One region of the Pseudomonas sp. SL4(2022) genome, then DNA from elsewhere that is predicted to be linked to it. Evidence: predicted binding sites of a transcription regulator. Region 1 holds the regulator's gene; each other region holds the start of a gene.
What was found. Region 1 encodes FliA, which starts transcription of late flagellar genes. Its sites were predicted from a motif close to CTAAAGTTTNNNNNNNNNNNGCCGNTAA; they were not measured.

Region 1 (6,249 bases):
GCGTAACGGTGTCGACGCTGCCGCCATCAAGAGCGCCCAACAGCTGCTCGAACTCACTGTCAGTGATATCAGAACCTGCACTTGCGGCCTCTGCAACCGCTACTTCCTCAACGACCTCAATTGCTTCTGCGGCCGGTTCGACTAAAGGTTCCTCGCCGGCAACCTCTTCAGAACCTGCCGGCTCCGCTAGACGAGACAACGCTGCGAGTAACTCGGGAGATGCGGGTGTCAGCTCCGTCCGCTCACGCACTTCAGTGAACATGCCGTTGACCGCATCAAGAGCTTCCAGCACTACGTCCATCAATGCCGAATCAACACGCCGCTCACCCTTACGAAGGATGTCGAAAACGTTTTCTGCGATATGGCAACATTCAACCAGCTCGTTGAGCTGGAGAAAACCGGCACCACCTTTGACGGTATGAAACCCGCGAAAAATAGCGTTGAGCAGATTCATGTCGTCCGGGCGACTTTCCAGCTCTACGAGCTGTTCGGACAGTAATTCAAGAATCTCGCCGGCCTCTACCAGGAAGTCCTGGAGGATTTCTTCATCGGCGCCGAAGCTCATATAGACGTGCTCCTAAAATCCCAGGCTGGAAAGCAGATCGTCAACATCATCCTGATTCGATGCGACGTCTTCACGCTTATCGGCATGAATCTGCGGACCTTCACCACGAGAAGGCTCTTTTTGTTCTTCTCGCTCGGCACGGAGCAATTCGTGGTTATGCTCAATACCGGCAATCTGATCGACTGAACTGGCCATAATCACCAGTTTCAACAGATTACTTTCAACCTCGGTCACCAACTGGGTAACCCGCTTGATTACCTGACCTGTCAGGTCTTGGAAGTCTTGCGCCAGAAGAATGTCGTTCAAATGCGAAGACAGCTTGGCCCCGTCTCGCTCGCTACGCGCAAGAAACAACTCAACTCGCTTGGCCAACTCTCGAAAACCATCAGCACTCATTTCGCGGCGCATGAAACGCCCCCAGTCGGTGCTCAAATTGTGCGCCTCATCAGCCAGATCATTCACCAGCGGAGCGCTCTGCTCGACCAAATCCATGGTGCGATTGGCCGCTTTTTCGGTCATCGTCACAACATAGTTAAGACGCTCAGTTGCATCAGTAATTTGAGAGATTTCGGTTGCATGAGGTACGCGTGGGTCAAGCTGAAAATTCACAATGGCATTGTGTAGCTCACGGGTCAGTTTGCCGACTTCGTGATACAAGCCGCGGTCACGCGCTTTGTTGAGCTCATGTATCAGCTGTACCGCTTCACCAAAATTGCCCTGTTCCAGGCTGTCTACCAATTGGCGAGCGTTGTATTTCAGGGTTGACTCAAGGTCACCGTGAACGGAATCTTTATGTTCCATAGCACCCTCGTGGCAGACATCAGCCGTTGACTCGCTCAAAAATCTTTTCGATCTTTTCTTTCAGAACCTGCGCAGTAAACGGCTTAACCACATAGCCATTTACTCCAGCCTGAGCTGCCTCAATGATCTGATCGCGCTTAGCTTCAGCAGTCACCATCAACACGGGCAGTGTTTTCAGGCGATCATCCGCACGTACGGCGCGCAGTAGATCAATTCCCGTCATGCCGGGCATGTTCCAGTCAGTCACCAAAAAGTCGAAGCTGCCGCTCTGCAACATCGGCAGAGCAGTAGTGCCATCGTCAGCCTCTGCGGTATTGGTGAACCCCAAATCACGCAGGAGGTTCTTGATGATCCGTCGCATCGTTGAAAAGTCATCAACGATGAGGATTTTCATGTTCTTGTCCAAGTCGACCTCCGTACAGTCCCAAACGCACCCAGCACTCTGTGCGCGTCTTTAATCGTGAAACCGGCCCAGCGTTAGCAAATTCAACTCAATGTGCGCGCCAATCAGCCAGTCGAGCACGCAAACGAGCAGCACACTGACTGTGTAGTTGGCTTACACGAGATTCGCTAACCCCCAGTACTTCGCCGATTTCCTTAAGATTTAATTCTTCATCGTAATATAGCGCTAACACCAGGCGTTCGCGCTCCGGCAGATTGGCAATAGCATCAGCCAAAGCTGCTTGAAAGCGTTGATCTTCCAGATCACGAGAAGGCTCAAGACAGTTAATGCTCGCGTCTTCACCTACTCCACTGTGTTCACCATCCAGCAACAGGTCATCAAAACTGAACAAGCGACTACCCAGCGTGTCGCCAAGGATGCCGTAGTAATCTTCGAGACTCAATTGGAGTTCGGCCGCAACCTCTTGATCTTTAGCGTCACGACCCGTTCTGGACTCAATCACGCGAATCGCATCGCTAACCATACGACTGTTGCGATGCACCGAGCGCGGTGCCCAGTCACCTTTACGTACTTCATCAAGCATAGATCCGCGGATGCGGATGCCAGCAAATGTTTCGAAACTGGCACCTTTGCTGGAATCGTATTTTTTTGACGCTTCAAGCAGTCCGATCATCCCGGCCTGGATCAGATCATCAACTTGCACATTGGCCGGTAAGCGTGCCAGCAGATGGTAGGCAATACGCTTGACCAAAGGCGCATAACGCTCGATCAACTGGTGCTGGGAGTCCTGCGCCTGCGCCTTGCTATACATACGAAGTCCAGAGGCTGCTGTCATGTGGCCGTGTCCGCGATCGGTTGGTGCACCAGGCGTTCAACAAAAAACTCTAAATGGCCACGCGGGTTGGCTGGTAAAGGCCAGGCGTCAACTTTCTGAGCTATTGCTTTGAACGCCAACGCACACTTCGAACGCGGGAAGGCTTCATATACCGCACGCTGTTTCTGTACGGCCTTACGGACTGACTCATCATAGGGAACGGCACCAACATACTGCAGAGCCACATCAAGAAAGCGATCAGTCACCTTGGTCAGCTTAGCAAACAGGTTACGACCTTCCTGTGGGCTGTGCGCCATATTGGCCAGTACACGGAAACGATTCATACCGTGGTCACGGTTGAGCAACTTGATCAACGCGTAGGCATCAGTAATCGACGTAGGCTCATCACACACGACCACCAGCACTTCCTGGGCCGCACGAACAAAACTGACTACGCCATCACCGATACCGGCAGCAGTATCAATAATCAGCACATCAAGGTTATCACTGATGTCACTGAAGGCTTGAATCAGCCCAGCATGCTGCATGGGGGACAGCTGCACCATGCTCTGAATACCGGATGCTGCCGGTACGATTCGAATGCCACCCGGCCCCTGCAACAGCACATCACGCAGTTCACACTCACCACTGATAACGTCTTCCAGGGTGCGCTTGGCACTCAAGCCCAGCAACACATCGACGTTAGCCAGGCCCAGGTCAGCGTCCATCAACATTACCCTGCGCCCAAGGTCAGCCAGAGCCAATGCCAGGTTCACCGAGACATTGGTCTTGCCGACGCCACCTTTGCCGCCGGTTACTGCAATCACCTGAACGGGATGCATACCCATATTATCTACACACCTTGTCTAACTTCGACTGGAGCCACTTTAGCCGGTCAGGCCTACCACAAACCGAAAGGAACCTTTTAACTGACACGTCGCGCGGACTGCTGGTAAAGACCGGCAAACATCTCTGCCATTGTATCTTCGCTAGGATCCTGGGTTGCCTGCAGCCCTACGGCACGACTGACCAGCTGATGACTGCGAGGCACCTGTAAATCATCAGGAATTCGTGGCCCATCAGCGAGATAGGCTACCGGTAGACGCTGCGTAATAGCCAGCCCTAATACCTCGCCCAGGCTGGTTGCCTCGTCCGCCTTAGTGACAATACAGCCTGCCAACCCACAGCGCTTATAACTATGGTAGGCGGCTTTCAGCACTTGGCCCTGGCTAGTGGCCGCCATTACCAGATAATTTTTTGCGTTGACGCCGCGGCTGGCCAGTGTTTCCAGTTGCATGCGCAAAGCGGGATCGTTGGCTGGAAGGCCAGCCGTATCAATCAGCACCACGCGCTTGCGTGCCAAAGGCGCCAGAGCCTGGGTCAGTGACTGGCCAGGATCCACCAGGGTCACCGAAACATTAAGAATGCGCCCCAGGGTCTTGAGTTGTTCCTGCGCCCCGATGCGGTAGCTGTCCAGGCTGACCAACGCAATATGCTGCGCGCCGTGCTTGAGGACATAACGCGCGGCCAATTTAGCCAGAGTCGTGGTCTTGCCCATCCCGGCCGGCCCCACCAAAGCGATAACGCCACCCTCATCCATCGGTTCCTGCTTCGGCGTTTTGATCGCATGGGCCAGGTGCGCCAGCAGCATGCGCCAGGCCTGGCGCGGCTCGGCCACGTTGGCAACGCGCTCCAGCAGGACTTTGGACAGTTCGGCTGACAGCCCCATACGCTGCAGGCGACGCCACAGATTAGCCTGTTGCGGGCGACGACTTTGCAACTGGCCCCAGGCAATCGAACCCAACTGAACTTCTATCAACTCACGCAGCCCGTGCAACTCAAAGCGCATGGCATCCAGTGCATGCTGATCAGTCCCGGCGGCGGGCGGTATAGGCGTGCGGGATTTGCGCATAACGGCTGCGAGACTATCGGCAGGCAACTCCAGCTCTGCGCCAAACAACTGGCGATCCTTACCGGCATCTACCTTGGCACGGGTAGTCAGTTCGGCCTGCGCAGTGGCGATTTTCGCCTGAGTCTTGCGCAATTCAGCCTCCAGGGCTGGATTAGGCTGACGCGCTGGCGCTGCCGGCACCTGATAGTCCAGCGCCGCAGTCAGTTCGACACCGCCAGCTACGCGGCGATTGCCAATGATCGAGGCATCGGCACCCAGCTCATCACGCACCAATTTCATGGCAGTGCGCATATCGGCGGCGAAAAAGCGTTTGACCTGCATGGCCTGTGACCTCGGTTAGTTCTGCCCCACCGTCGCAACGATGGTGACCTGCTTGTTGTCCGGAATTTCCTGGTATGCCAGTACATGGATACTCGGAACCGCCAGCCGCGCGAATCGCGAGAGCATCGCCCGGACCGGGCCGGCAACCAGCAGAATCACTGGTTTGCCAAGCATTTCCTGGCGCTGCGCTGCTTCCACTAGGGAACGTTGCAGCTTCTCGGCCATGCCTGGCTCTAGAAGAATGCCATCCTCAGAGCCTTGACCGGCTTTCTGAATACTATTGAGCAATATCTGTTCCAACCTGGGTTCCAAGGTGATGACAGGCAGTTCCAGCTCTAGTCCCACAATGCTTTGCACAATTGCGCGAGACAGTGACACACGCACGGCAGCCACCATCGCGGCGGGATCTTGACTCTTCACGGCCACGTTGGCGATGGCCTCAGCAATGGTCCGGATATCACGTACCGGTACCTGTTCCTGCAACAGAACCTGCAGCACCTTGAGTAAGGTCGACAGGGAAATCATTCCCGGCACCAGTTCCTCAGCCAATTTAGGCGAGGTCTTGGCCAGCAACTGCATCAGTTGCTGCACTTCCTCGTGCCCGAGCAGTTCGTGAGCGTGCTTGTGCAGCACTTGATTGAGGTGAGTGGCAACAACTGTGCTGGCGTCCACCACGGTGTAGCCGAGAGACTGCGCCTGATCTCGTTGGCTGGGGTCGATCCACACCGCTTCCAGGCCAAATGCCGGGTCCTTGGCGGCGATACCATTGAGTGGTCCGAATACCTGACCGGGGTTGATTGCCAGCTCACGGTCCGGATACACCTCGGCCTCGGCCACACTCACGCCCATGAGCGTCAACCGGTAGGCGTTGGGCTGCAAATCCAGGTTGTCGCGAATGTGCACCGAGGGCATGAGAAAACCCATTTCCTGGGAGAGCTTCTTGCGCACGCCCTTGATCCGCGCCAGCAGCTGGCCACCCTGGTTACGGTCAACCAGCGGAATCAGCCGATAACCCACTTCCAGCCCCACCATGTCGACCGGCGTTACATCATCCCAGCCCAGCTCTTTGACTTCCTGAGCTTTCTGCGTCGGCAGCAACTCCTGCTGACGCTGCACTTCCTTCACCTCTTCTTCTTTGACCACACGCTGCTTGTTGGCAATCCAGTAGGCAGCCCCTGCTGCAATCAAGCCAAGGCCGATGAAGAAGAAGTGCGGCATGCCGGGCACCATGCCCATGATGATCATAATGATGGCAGTCACGGCCAGTGCCCGTGGCGAGGCGAACATCTGCCGGTTGACCTGCGCCCCCATGTCCTCAGAACTGGACACACGCGTGACCATGATGGCAGCGGCCGTTGATAACAACAGCGAAGGGATCTGCGCCACCAGACCATCACCAATGGTCAACAAGGTGTAGATTTTGCCGGCCTCAG
Region 2 (6,249 bases), 1.1 Mb from region 1:
GCCTGCCGCGAGCGGCTACGTGTGTGCACCGATGACGAGGCCTTGCACGATCTGCGTATTGCCTTGCGCCAATTACGCAGCCTGCTGCGGCCGTTATCTTCGGTCGCGGTCTGTGAGGCCTTGCAGCAGCGTGCGGCCGAGCTGGGGCGCTTGAGCGGTCCACTGCGCGATCTTGAAGTGCTGCAGGCTTATCTGCAACAGCAAGGTCACGAGAGTGCTGCGTACTCGCGGATGCCACTGCTGCAGCAAGGCTATCTGCAGCTATTGGACAGTGCACCGTTGGCGCATTTGCTTGATGCATTGGATGACTGGCCAGAGCAATGGCGCCAGGCTGCCAGCAATGGGCAACTGCACGGCCTGCATAAACTGATCAAGGAACGCTTGCGCAAGGATCGTAAACGCCTGGCACAGGCTCTGCTTGACCCCGCCCATGACCGTCATCGCCTGCGCTTGTTGGTCAAGCGTCTGCGTTATGCCGCCGAGGCCTATCCAGCGTTGGCCGATATGCCTGGGCGTATGCGCTTGCAGCTAAAGCAGGTGCAGTCAGCGCTGGGTGATTGGCACGACCACTGGCAGTGGTTACAACGTGCCGAAGCGGAGGTGGATCTGCAGCCTTGCGTGCTTGCTTGGCGTGACGCTATGCAGAGTGCCGAGCAGCAAGCCAGTCTGGCCTTGCAAGGATTGACCGCAGGGTTTGTTCACGCCAGCAGCTGAGTTGGCTGAAGAGTCGTTATACATTCGGCTTGTTTGGCCGAAATGTCGTGTCATTCATCGCTGCCTTTACCCTAAGATCATCCGCATCTTCAGATTTCGAGGTGGTTATGGGTTTTTCCGAGTTACTTCAGGCCGTGCGCGACAACCCGCAGGCGGTGTTGATTCCCGCGCAGTGGGGACAGGGTCGCGCCAGCTTTGGTGGCCTGGTGGCTGCGCTGGTGTATGAAGCCATGCGCGCCCAGGTGTCGAGCGGGCGACCGCTGCGCTCCCTGGCCATGACCTTTGTGGGCCCGGCGGCGCCGGATGTGCCGGTGCGTTTTGAAGTGGACGTGCTGCGCGAAGGCAAGGCCGTCAGTCAGGTGCTCGGCCGGGCGATACAGGATGGTCAGGTGGTGACCATCGTGCAGGGCAGTTTCGGCGCCGGGCGTGAGTCGCACATCGCGGTCGCAGCTGAGCCGGCACCGCAGGCCACGGCCGTGGAGGCCTGCCAGGAGTTACCTTATATCCCCAACGTCACCCCTGAATTCACCCGTTACCTGGCCATGCGCTGGGCCTTCGGTGGCGTGCCGTTCAGCGGCAATACATCGCGGGACATGGGCGGTTGGGTACGTTTGCGTGATCAGGCGGCGGTTGAACCTGTCAGTGAGGCTCACCTGCTCGCCCTGGTCGATGCCTGGCCGCCCGCCGTGTTGCCGCACCTGAGTGCGCCAGCGCCTGGCAGCACGTTGACCTGGACCATTGAGTTCGTGCAGCCCATGAGTGCGTTGACGACGCAGGACTGGTGCCTCTACCGCGCGCACATCGAGCATGCCCGTGATGGGTACGGCCACGTGGCGGCAGCAATGTGGACGGCCAATGGTGAGTTGCTGGCCATCAGCCGGCAGACGGTGGCGGTGTTCGGTTAAGCGCCGGTTACTGCCGTTGCAGCAGTGTGCAGCACGGCAATAGCTGCTTGGTCCTCTACAGCTTGAGTTGGCGGATAGCCTTGTTCAGTTCGCCGGCCAGGTTGGCCAGGTTGGCGCTGGTCAGCGCCGACTCGCCGGTCTGTCCGACGGTTTGCTCGGTGACATCGCGGATGCGGATCACCGCGCGGTTCATCTCTTCAGCTACTTGGCTTTGCTGTTCGGCCGCCACGGCGATCTGCGTGTTGCTTTCACGCATATGCGCCACGGATTCGGTGATGGCTGCCAGCGCCTGACCCGCTTCATCCGCCTGCTTGACACATTCATCGGCCTTGATCGAGCTGTCCTGCATAAAGTCCACAGCATCGCGTGTGCCGCTTTGCAGGGTATTGATCATCTGGGTGATGAGGTCAGTGGAGTCCTGTACACGCTTGGCCAGGTTGCGCACTTCATCCGCTACCACGGCAAAACCTCGGCCCATTTCACCGGCGCGGGCGGCTTCAATGGCCGCGTTGAGGGCGAGCAGGTTGGTCTGTTCGGCAATTCCATGAATCTCGCTGACCACACCACCAATCTTCTGGCTGTCGGCGGCCAGTTGCTCGATCATCTGCGCGGTCTCTTGCACACCGCTGGACAGGCCGGAAATTGACTGCGTGACTCGATTGACCACCTGTTGGCCGCTGCGTGCCAGTTGTTCGGCATTCTGGGACTGATCGCGGGTGTCGGCAGCATGTTCGGCAATGTGGTGCACCGTGGCGGACATCTCGTTGATCGCGGTGGCCGCCTGTTCGGTTTCACTCTGCTGATCAAGCATGCCCTGGCGTACGTCACGCATGCTGCTGGCCATGCGCTCGGCGCCTTCATCCAGCTGCGCTGCCGATTGTGCGACGATGCCGACAACTCGCTGGTAGCCAGCTTGCATGGCATTGAAGGCACTGGCCATCTGGCCCACCTCATCGCGGCTGTCGAGGGGGACGCGGGCGCTGAGATCGCCGCTTTTCTCCACTTGCAGCATGACATCCTTGAGGGTGTTGAGGTGGCTTAGCAGGAAGCGGATTAGCAACTGTGAGGCGGCCAGGAGCAGCAGCATCAGTAGGGCAACCACCAGCGCATAGCTGGGCGCACGGTCAAGGAATATGTCGGTCGGGCTTGGCGCTGTGGCGGTGACAGCCAGGCGCTGACCGTCCTGGCGGGTGATGACCTCGGCACCGATCAACCCTTCGCTGCCATTGAGCTCGACCCAGCCGCGAGCATTGGCCAGAGCGCTGCCTTGGTTGTCCGGTAGGCGCGGCGTTTGCCCATTGGTCAGTTTCAGCAGGTTATTAGCGCTGGGCAAGGCTTGCTCTGCCGGCCACAGGCTCAGTAGGCGGGCTTGCTGCTGGGCGGCAAGCTTGGCTGCGTCCAGATGGGTTTGATGTTCCAGATGGAGGGCATACAGCACCAGCAGCAGCGTAGTGAAGAAGGCTACCGCGTTGACGGCCCAGAATTTGTACTTCAGGGAAAGATCGCTAATCCAGTGACTCATGCACATCTCTTCCTTGTGGAGGTTGGCTGCTTACTCGCAGGGCGTTATGGGATGTTCGGTATGCAATGGACGGCACAGTCTGTATCGGCGAAGTCCCTGTCGGGTTTAGGCCGATGGCAATAAAAGCATTTGCCACCGTGCCACCAGTATCGGGTAAAACCTGCGCAGGCCTATTGACCCTTATCAACCGCGGGCTCAGGTGTGTGGCTGGCTATTGCCGGGTGCAGGCAATTGGAAAAACGCCTGCGCCGCAGCGCTGGTATGGGCCGCCAAAATCTGTTCGGTTTCACCGCGGTGCAATGCGACTTCACGCAGCACCTCTACCAGAAAAGCCGGCTCATTGCGGCCGTTCTTCGGTTTCGGCCGAAGGCTGCGGGGCAGCAGGAACGGCGCATCACTTTCCAGCATCAGGCGGCCACGGGGTATTTCCTTGACCAGTGGGTGCAGGTGGCTGCCACGGCGCTCGTCACAGATCCAGCCGGTGATGCCGATATGCAGGTCCATATCCAGGTAGTTGAACAACGCGCGTTTCTCCCCGGTAAAGCAGTGCACCACGGCAGCCGGTAGCTGATCGCGGTAGTGACGCAGGATCGCCAGCAGGCGCTCGTCAGCATCGCGCTCATGCAGAAACACGGGCAGCTGCAACTCCACGGCCAGGGCCAGTTGTTGCTCCAGCACCTGCTCCTGCTGTGGCCTGGGGGAAAAGTCACGGTTGAAGTCCAGGCCGCATTCGCCCACGGCGCGAACTCGGACATCGTCCAGCAGAGCCTTGAGTTCGGCAGAGCTGTCACTGTTCCAGCTGCTGGCATCGTGAGGGTGGACACCGGCGGTACTGAACAAATGTGTGCCGCTGCTATCCAATTGCCGGCACAGTTCCAAGGCATGGCGGCTTTCGTCGAGGCGGGTACCGGTCAGCAGCATTTGCTGGACGCCTGCGGCATAGGCCCGAGTGAGGAGGGCTTCGCGTTGCTCGGCAAAGCTGGGGTGGGTCAGATTGACGCCGATGTCGATGAGTTGCATGGTGCTACCTGCTGAATTGACCGGGCAGCATAGCAGAGCTTTTTTGTCTATTTAAAAGGTCAATAAATACAAATAGTTATCCTGTTTATGTGATGTTTTGTGTGACAACTGGCTGGCGTCCATGGGTGGGCTGTGCGAACCTCCGCGCCCCGCGCGAGCGGCCAGTCATGTGTTAGCCGACAGGCGTGTTGCTGATCTGTCGAGCATTTTTCCCTGGAGCCCAGATGCTGCGAGTGTTGCTCACCTGCTGCCTGTTGCTGCTGTCCTGTACAGCGGTAGCACGTGTGGCTGGGCCGCTGGAAGTCGAGCAGCCCAAGGCTGCCCGAGACTTGGCGAGCATTCGTAGCAGTGGTGAACTGCGTGTGCTGGTCAATCAGAGCCGCAACAGCTCGGGGGAAGTCAAAGGCCAGAGTATCGGCGTTGAGTACCACCGTTTGCGAGCCTTTGAGCAGTACCTCAATCGCAACGCGCGCGATGACCGTAGCCTCAAATTGAAGCTTATCCCGCGAGCCAAGGATCAGTTGCTGGCGGCTCTGCAGCGCGGTGAGGGCGATCTGGTGGCCCCCGGAGAGCTGCTTAATATGCCGCGTGGCAGTAAGCTCAGCGCCAGTGCTGCAATACGCCAGGATGTGCCGCTGATCATCGTGGCTCGCCAGGGGAATCGGCGATACCAGAATCTTGAACAGCTCTCCGGGCGCAGCCTGGCATTACCTGCGGGTAGTGTGGCTGCCGAAGCGATTCGGCTGCTTAATCAGAAGTTGATTGATAAGAAGCGCTCGCCCATTGTCATCGAATGGGTCGACCCGAGCCTTGCCGTCGAAGATGTACTGGAGATGGTGCAGGCAGGAATTTTCGCGGTAACAGCGGTCGAGCAGCCGATTGCCGAGCGTTGGGCCAAGGTGATGCCCAAGCTGCGCCTGGATCGTCATCTGCAGCTATCCAAGGACGGTGACATGCGCTGGTATGTGCGGCGAGATACGCCAATGCTCGGCGCCAGCATTGATCGCTTTCTCAAGGGGTACAAAGATCCTGCGGATCTGGATGCCGTGTTCCAGCGCGTTTACCGTCGTCTGTACAAGGTGCATTACCCGCTTGGGCGTACCGAGCGCCAGCGCCTGGAGAAAGTTCGTCCAGTCTTGCAACGCTACGCCTCCCAGCATGATTTTGACTGGCTGGCCCTGGCAGCACTGGCCTTTAAGGAGTCGACCCTCAATCCAGCCGCGCGGGGGGCAAGTGGTGCCACCGGCCTGATGCAGATCACCCCAGTGGCCGCCCGCAGCGTTGGGGTGAGCAATATCAGTGCGCTGGATAATAACGTGCAGGCCAGCGCGAAGTACCTGGCGATGATTCGCCGCAACTACTTCAACAGCCCGCAACTCAATGAGCGCGAGCGCATGGCATTTATTCTGGCCGGCTACAACCTGGGGCCGCAGCGGGTTCAGGGGCTGCGTGCTGAAGCGCGCCGACGCGGCCTGAATCCCAATCAGTGGTTTTTCCAGGTGGAGCGGGTGGCCATGGAGCAGATGGGTATGGGGGTCGTCAGCTATGTGAATAGTGTGAATAAGTACTACCTGGCGTATGACCGTGAGCGTTATCTACTGGAGCCTTGATGCAGCTCAGTGAATAATTAATCTATTTATTAGATTGTTTATAGCAATTTTATTCGCTTTAAGTATTCGATTTTTAGTTTAGTCTGCACCCCATCAACTTCTCACTACAGGACTGCTGCACATGAACGCTCTGATCAAAACCGTTGTTGCAACTCAAGCAGGCTATGGCCTAACTGTCCTGCGTATCATCGCTGGCATCACCTTTGCCGCTCACGGTGCACAAAAGTTGTTTGGCTGGTTTGGTGGGTATGGCCTGGAAGGCGTGGCTCAGTGGATGGAAAGTATCGGTCTGGCACCGGGTTACCTGATGGCCCTGATGGCCGGTAGCGCCGAGTTCTTTGGCGGCTTGGCCTTGATCATTGGCCTGCTGGCGCGCCCAGCTGCTGCGGTACTGGCGCTGACCATGGTGGTGGCGATTGCTACTGTGCATTTGGCCAATGGCTTCTTTATGAGCAATAACGGCTACGAGTTTGCCCTG
Region 3 (6,249 bases), 870 kb from region 1:
GCGACCAGGTAACTTTGTTCGGTGCTGAGTCCTTGGGTGTGGCGTGCCTGATTATCGCGTACCAATATTTTTTGTACGTCACTTGAGCAGGCGATCCGGTAAAGCTGGTGAAGCTCCAGCCAAAGTCCCTCGGGAACCGGGCAGTAAAGCTGGCTGGCGCGAATCAGTGGCCCGCACAGGCTATGCGTGGCGCGCTGCAGAGCTACCGCCAGGAGCTGGTTGCGCTCTTTGCCTGGTTGAGGCGCCAGGCGCGCGACAATCAGTTTGTAGCCAATCGCCAGATGGTTCTGCAAGGCTTGGCATAGGTTGGCAACTTTGCGCGGACGCTCGTCCAGCACAATGGCCTGGTTGAGGAAGTGTTTTTCCAGTTGCTTGCAGACGAAGTAGATTTCCGGACGGACTATTTCCAGCAGTTGCAGGCGATTTTCCGAGGGTGTCAGCAACTGATTGAGTTCGACCAGTGCCTGGTAAAGCTGGCGTGCGGTTTCACCAATGTTGGCTTTGGGTAGGCCATCCACCCATTTGTTTAGATCGCGTGGGCTGGCGTCGCAGAATGACAGGCTTTGCTTATCTGGCGTAGTGACGCGCAGTAGCAAGTGAGAATTCTGTTTATCCATCTAAATCAGGGACTCCAGCACACAGGCAAGGCGGGTCATACGTAGGAGTTGTACTTCGACTCTAGCAGCATCTCGCAGGCCTCGCAGCCATGACCATGGCCCAAGTGCCGGTGCACTCGGCATACAAGGTATCTGGGTGTGACTGGTGAGTGCGTGCCAAGGTTCCGCAGCATGCGTTGGTGCGGCACGCTTCAGCGTTGCTGAGCGTGCCGTGAGGTGTTACTCGGCGAACGGTTGGCCAAGTCCCTGGCCCATTCTTACGGCGCTGTTGGCGGTTAACTCCGCCACCCACTGCACCTGCTCGGGGCCAAACAACACAATGGCAGTTGAGCCCAGTTTGAACCGTCCGAGTTCTGCGCCTTTTTCCAGGTGGATCGGGGCGCGAGCAGTTTCATCGTACTTAACGGTTTTCAGCGTGCGTTTGGGGGGCGTGACCAGTCCGGCCCAGACGGTTTCAATTGACGCTACGATCATCGCGCCCACCAGTACGACTGCCATTGGCCCGCGCTCGGTATCGAACAGGCAAACCACGCGCTCGTTGCGGGCGAACAGCTCGGGGACATTTTCTGCGGTGGTCTGGTTGACCGAGAACAAGCGGCCAGGAACGTAGACCATTTCTTTCAGGGTGCCGGCCAGCGGCATGTGCACGCGGTGGTAGTCCTTCGGTGACAGGTAGATGGTGGCGAAGTCGCCACCCATAAATGCCGCGGCACGCTCAGTGTCACCACCTAGCAACTCAATCACGCTGAAGCTGTGGCCCTTGGCCTGGAATACCCGGCCCTGTTCGATCTTGCCGAGCTGGCTGACTGCACCATCAGCTGGGCAGAGTACCGCGCCTGGGGTGTTGTCGAGCGTGCGCGCGCCGTCTTTCAGGGCGCGGGTGAAGAAGTCGTTGAAGTGAGCGAAGGCGGTCAGGTCTTCGACCTGAGCTTCGCTCATGTTGACTTGGTACTGCTTGGCAAACCAGCTAATCAGGCGGTTCTTGAACCAGCCAGCCCTGCATTCGGCAGCACAGCCGATCAGGCGTGACAACAAATGGTGCGGCAGCAGGTACTGGCTGAGGATAAACAAACGATCTTTCATGGGAATTCCTTACGTGGATGCGGGCATTTAGCGCTCGACGGGGGTGTCGGGGTGGTTGCCCCATTCTCCCCAGGAGCCGGCATAAGCTTTTACGCGTGGGTAGCCCAGGGCCTTGGCGGCCAGGTAGGTGAACCCGGAGCGATGATGAGTTTGGCAGTGGGTGATGATTTCTTTGTCAGCGGTGATGCCCAGGTTGTCGAGCATTGCCTGCAGGTTCTGGTGTATGCGCAGGGCGCGCGTTCTGTCCATGCCGGCCGTCCACTCAAAATTGATGGCGCCGGGGATGTGCCCGGCTTTTTGTGCCAGGACTTTCACGCCGCTGTATTCCTCAGGGGAGCGGGCATCCCAGATCGCCAGGTCGGTGGCACCGAGACGGCTTTGCAGGTATTCGCGGCTCGCGGTGTGCACATCGTTTAGGGTCAGCGCCACCTGGGTGTTACAGGCCGGTGGGGTCTCGTCGCTGAGGGGGCGTTCTTCGGCGAGCCAGGCGTGGAGGCCGCCATCTAGGTAGTGGTAACGCGAGTGGCCAATGACATCCAGTAGCCAGATAAAGCGTCCTGCCCAGCCGCCACCCTCATCGTCGTAGACCACATAGACCGCGTCCGCAGTGTGCCCCAGTTCGCTGAACAGGTGTTCCAGTTGTGCGCAATCAGGTTGCAGGCCCGGCGCTGGTGGCTGTCCAAATTGGGTGCGCTTGGGGTCGACAAAGCGCGCGCCGGGGATATGGCCGGTGGCATAACGCGTAGGACTGGTCAGGTCGACCAAGATCATCCCGGGGGTGTTCAGGCGGCTGGCCAGTTGGGCCGGCTCGATCAACAGGGGCAACTCAGCGAAGGCATTCATGCCGGGCCTCTTTGCAGGTATCAAAGGGGCTGATTGTAACGGAAGCTTATCGCCCGCGGCTGGCAAAGGTGTTCAGTGCCCGCTCAATGCATTGCACGGTTTTACTGAAACCCTGCACGCTGGTATCGCTGAAGGCGTTGCCACCCTGGTCGGCGAAGATCAGCATGACCACCCGGTTGTTATTGGCCAGCGAGCGAATCAGCAGATGCTCACTGGGGAACAGGCTCTTGAGCGTGCCAGGCAGCGTGGCTGAGAACTGGGCAATGTTGCCCGGGCCTAGGCGCAGTTGCGCCGGCGTGCTGAGCAGGCGGCGCAGCAGTTGGCTTTGCTGCGGGTCAAGGCTGAGGCTGTCGGCCGATTTGTCCAGGCCGGTGTGCTGCTGGGTCATCAGGCGGGTGTGATTACGGTCTGCGAGGAGAATCAATACGCGCTGCATGCCACAGGCTTGCAGTGCTTGGTTGGCGCAGGCCGTTAGTTGCAGGACGTTGCTGAAGGCGCTGGGCTGCGCGAGAAGCTGGCCACATTGCTGGCGCCACGCACTGAGCTCGACAGGTTTGGGCGGTTCGGCGGGGGGCTGCAGGTGGCGCGCTTGCCATGGCCACAGCAGTGATTCGGCCGGGTGCCAGAGGTCATTGTCATAAAGCTGCTGAGCGCTACTGGCAGCATGCTGGTGAATTTGCTGCTGCACGCTGTCCAGCGGCAGCTGCAGGAATAGGCCAGTGAGCCGCTGCCAGCGCAGGGTATGCAGGCTGTTCCAGGCGAAGTGCGCGGAGATGGCTAGGCAATTGGCCAGCAAAATACTGTTGGCCGGTTGGGTCAACCAGCGGCGCAGATTGCTGTCTTCATCCAGGCATTGCTGTTGTTGCAGTGGGTGCTCATTGTGGTGTGCGATGTGCAGTGCCTTGACCAGCAGGCGCCGATCATTGACGAGCAGCCGATAGCCTAGGGTTACCCACTCGGGCAGGCGCCAGTGTTCGCTGAGCGCTAGGCACAGCGTTAGCAACGGTACGCCGAGCAACTCCTGTTCCACTTTGCATGCCGCTTCTCCCTTGAGTAACACGCGCTGTTCCCAGGCATCGAATAACTCCGGATGAGCGCACAGCAGGGCCCAGACCGGGGCAAGAAATAGTTGGCTGCCCCAGTTTACCTCCTGCCAAAGACGCGCCAGGCGTCCGGCGAACAAACCGTTGGCCTGTTGGCTGGCATGTTGGCTGATGAGCAATATCTGCCTGTACGGCTTGCTCAACTCCTGTTCCGGCAGGCTCGGTATGCGCTTGAGCAATGCTTCCGTACGGCTCAGGCCGAGTCGGCTGATGGCAGCTTCAAGGCTGTCTGTTTGCTCATTGAGTCCACCGTTCTTGCTGTTGGCCTCGCGCAGCACGCTGAGCGCCAGTGCCGGGCAGCTTTGCATCAGCTCGGCCAGTTCGCGTCGTGACCGATTGCTGTCAGCCAGTGCCTGGCGCAGCAACTGCAAGCTTGTGCTGGACGCAGGTAATAGTTGCTCGTCCAGCTGCTTGAGCCAGTCTTTCAATGTACGCGGGTAGTGAGCTGGTTTGGGCATGGGTTGAGACAAACTGGCTTTTGACCTTAACTGGCTATAGTCTCGCGCAAAACTTCCGATAAATAGAAGGGTTGTTTTGCTCCGTCCCTTTCTGACCTCTGTGGCTAGTCTCTTTTTATGGCAAAAATCATCGGCATCATTGTTGTATTCGCCTGCGTATTGGGCGGCTTCATCCTGTCGGGTGGCCAGTTTATGGCGTTGGTTCACCCCTATGAAATCCTGATTATTGGTGGTGCCGCGTTGGGGGCGTTTTTGCAGGCCAACCCCGGTAGTGCCTTTATGCATGTGTTCAAGAAGTCGTTGAGCATGTTCAGCTCGCGCTTCACGCATGCCTATTACCTTGACGTGCTCAAGTTGCTTTATGAGATTCTCAATAAAAGTCGTCGTGAAGGCATGATGGCCATCGAGGCTGACGTCGAAGACCCTGCCGCAAGCCCGATTTTCAGTAAGTACCCCGGCATCCTCAAAGACCAGCAGATGACCTCGTTCATCTGTGATTACCTGCGCATCATGTCCTCCGGCAACATGGCCCCGCACGAGCTAGAAGGCTTGTTCGATATGGAAATTGCCAGCCTTAAGGAAGAAGTTGAACACCCTGCGCATGCTGTCGCAAAAGTAGCTGACGGTATGCCAGCCATGGGTATCGTGGCGGCGGTGCTGGGTATCGTAATTACCATGTCGATTCTTGCGGAGGCGGATAACGCAGAAATTGGCCAGAAGGTGGGTACTGCACTGGTGGGTACCTTTTTCGGAATCTTGGCGTCCTATGGCTTTTTCGGCCCCTTAGCGGCGGCCTTGGAGCATGACGCCAAGGAAGAGCTGAATGTGTATGAGGCGATCAAGGCCGGTTTGGTGGCTTCGGCGTCCGGTATGCCGCCATCGCTGGCTGTCGAGTTTTCCCGTAAGGTGCTATTCCCGGCACATCGTCCAAGCTTCAGTGAGCTTGAGCAGGCTATGCGTGGGGGCTAAGGCATAGCATGGAAAACAATCAACCGATTATCGTCAAAAGGGTCAAAAAGACTGCCGGTGGTCACCATGGCGGTGCCTGGAAGATTGCCTTTGCCGACTTTGCCACGGCCATGATGGCGTTCTTTTTGGTGATGTGGTTGATGACGGTGGCTACACCCGAGCAGAAGAAGCTGATTTCCGGGTACTTTCAGGACCCCGTGGGGTTTTCCGAGAGTGCCAGTCCATATGTGATTGATCTGGGTGGCTCTCCGACGCCGGCGCCTGATCGTACCCTCAACCCCGAACCCAAGGAAGAGGCCACACCCAGCGAGGAAAGTGATCAGGCCGATATCAGCAAGGAGCAGGCGGAATCTGTCGCTGAAGAGGTTGAGCGGGAGCGTCTTGAATTGTTGCTGCAGGAGTTGCAGAACAAGGTTGAGGAAAACCCCCAGTTGCAGAACTTCAAGGATCAAATTCTTTTCGAGATTACTCAGGACGGTCTGCGTATCCAGATCATGGATGCCGAGAACAGGCCAATGTTTGCCTCTGGCAGTGCGCGCCTGCAGCCATATTTTGAAGACATTCTGCTGGCCATGACTGACACCATTGCGGCAGTGCCGAACAAGATCAGTGTCAGTGGCCATACCGATGCGGCGCCTTTTGTCGGCCGCGGTGGCTATGGCAATTGGGAGCTGTCAGCTGATCGGGCCAATGCCGCACGGCGCGTGCTGGTCGCTGGCGGCTATGATGATGAACAGGTGGCGAGGGTGGTGGGTTATTCGTCATCGGCGTTGTTTGACCGGGAGAATTCGTTGAATCCGGTTAATCGTCGTATCGACATTGTGGTTTTGACCAAAAAAGCTCAGCGGGCTATCGAGGGTGAGCAGGGTGATACGGCTGCTGATAAGCCTGCGGGTGCCGAGGCGCCTGCTGCCGCACCCGCGGCAACGTCGGCAACGCCTGGTGCAGCAGAGGTTCCTTTGCCTGATGCGGCGCTACGCGAACGGCTGAATATCTTCGAAGACGGCGTATTGCAGTTTGATCAGCCCGCTGAATAACCGATGTGTGTACGCGCAAAGGCCGCGACAGTTCGCGGCCTTTTTTGTTGATGGCCTGCGGGCCGTTGCGGCGCGACGATTTAAAATCGCTCCCGGCGATTCTTTTCAGTACTCGGCTTCCGGCAGGCTGGCCAGGATA

Region 2: the regulator FliA is predicted to act here: its motif matches at 3,223-3,250, upstream of OU997_RS20350 (methyl-accepting chemotaxis protein).
Region 3: the regulator FliA is predicted to act here: its motif matches at 4,139-4,166, upstream of motA (flagellar motor stator protein MotA).

The regions. Positions count from the first base shown of each region.
Region 1 covers NZ_CP113060.1:3,241,530-3,247,778, reverse strand. Annotated here, with positions in the region: gene OU997_RS15345 (chemotaxis protein CheA) at 1-565, opposite strand, end outside; gene OU997_RS15340 (protein phosphatase CheZ) at 578-1,366, opposite strand; gene OU997_RS15335 (chemotaxis response regulator CheY) at 1,386-1,760, opposite strand; gene fliA (RNA polymerase sigma factor FliA) at 1,858-2,604, opposite strand; gene fleN (flagellar synthesis regulator FleN) at 2,601-3,431, opposite strand; gene flhF (flagellar biosynthesis protein FlhF) at 3,509-4,816, opposite strand; gene flhA (flagellar biosynthesis protein FlhA) at 4,832-6,249, opposite strand, start outside.
Region 2 covers NZ_CP113060.1:4,335,252-4,341,500, reverse strand. Annotated here, with positions in the region: gene OU997_RS20360 (CHAD domain-containing protein) at 1-714, shown strand, start outside; gene OU997_RS20355 (acyl-CoA thioesterase) at 822-1,619, shown strand; gene OU997_RS20350 (methyl-accepting chemotaxis protein) at 1,675-3,141, opposite strand; gene OU997_RS20345 (TatD family hydrolase) at 3,337-4,161, opposite strand; gene OU997_RS20340 (transglycosylase SLT domain-containing protein) at 4,386-5,771, shown strand; gene OU997_RS20335 (DoxX family protein) at 5,893-6,249, shown strand, end outside.
Region 3 covers NZ_CP113060.1:2,372,427-2,378,675, forward strand. Annotated here, with positions in the region: gene OU997_RS11195 (molecular chaperone) at 1-617, opposite strand, end outside; gene asd (archaetidylserine decarboxylase) at 837-1,700, opposite strand; gene OU997_RS11205 (rhodanese-like domain-containing protein) at 1,728-2,543, opposite strand; gene OU997_RS11210 (HDOD domain-containing protein) at 2,590-4,104, opposite strand; gene motA (flagellar motor stator protein MotA) at 4,222-5,073, shown strand; gene motB (flagellar motor protein MotB) at 5,082-6,110, shown strand; gene rsgA (small ribosomal subunit biogenesis GTPase RsgA) at 6,216-6,249, opposite strand, start outside.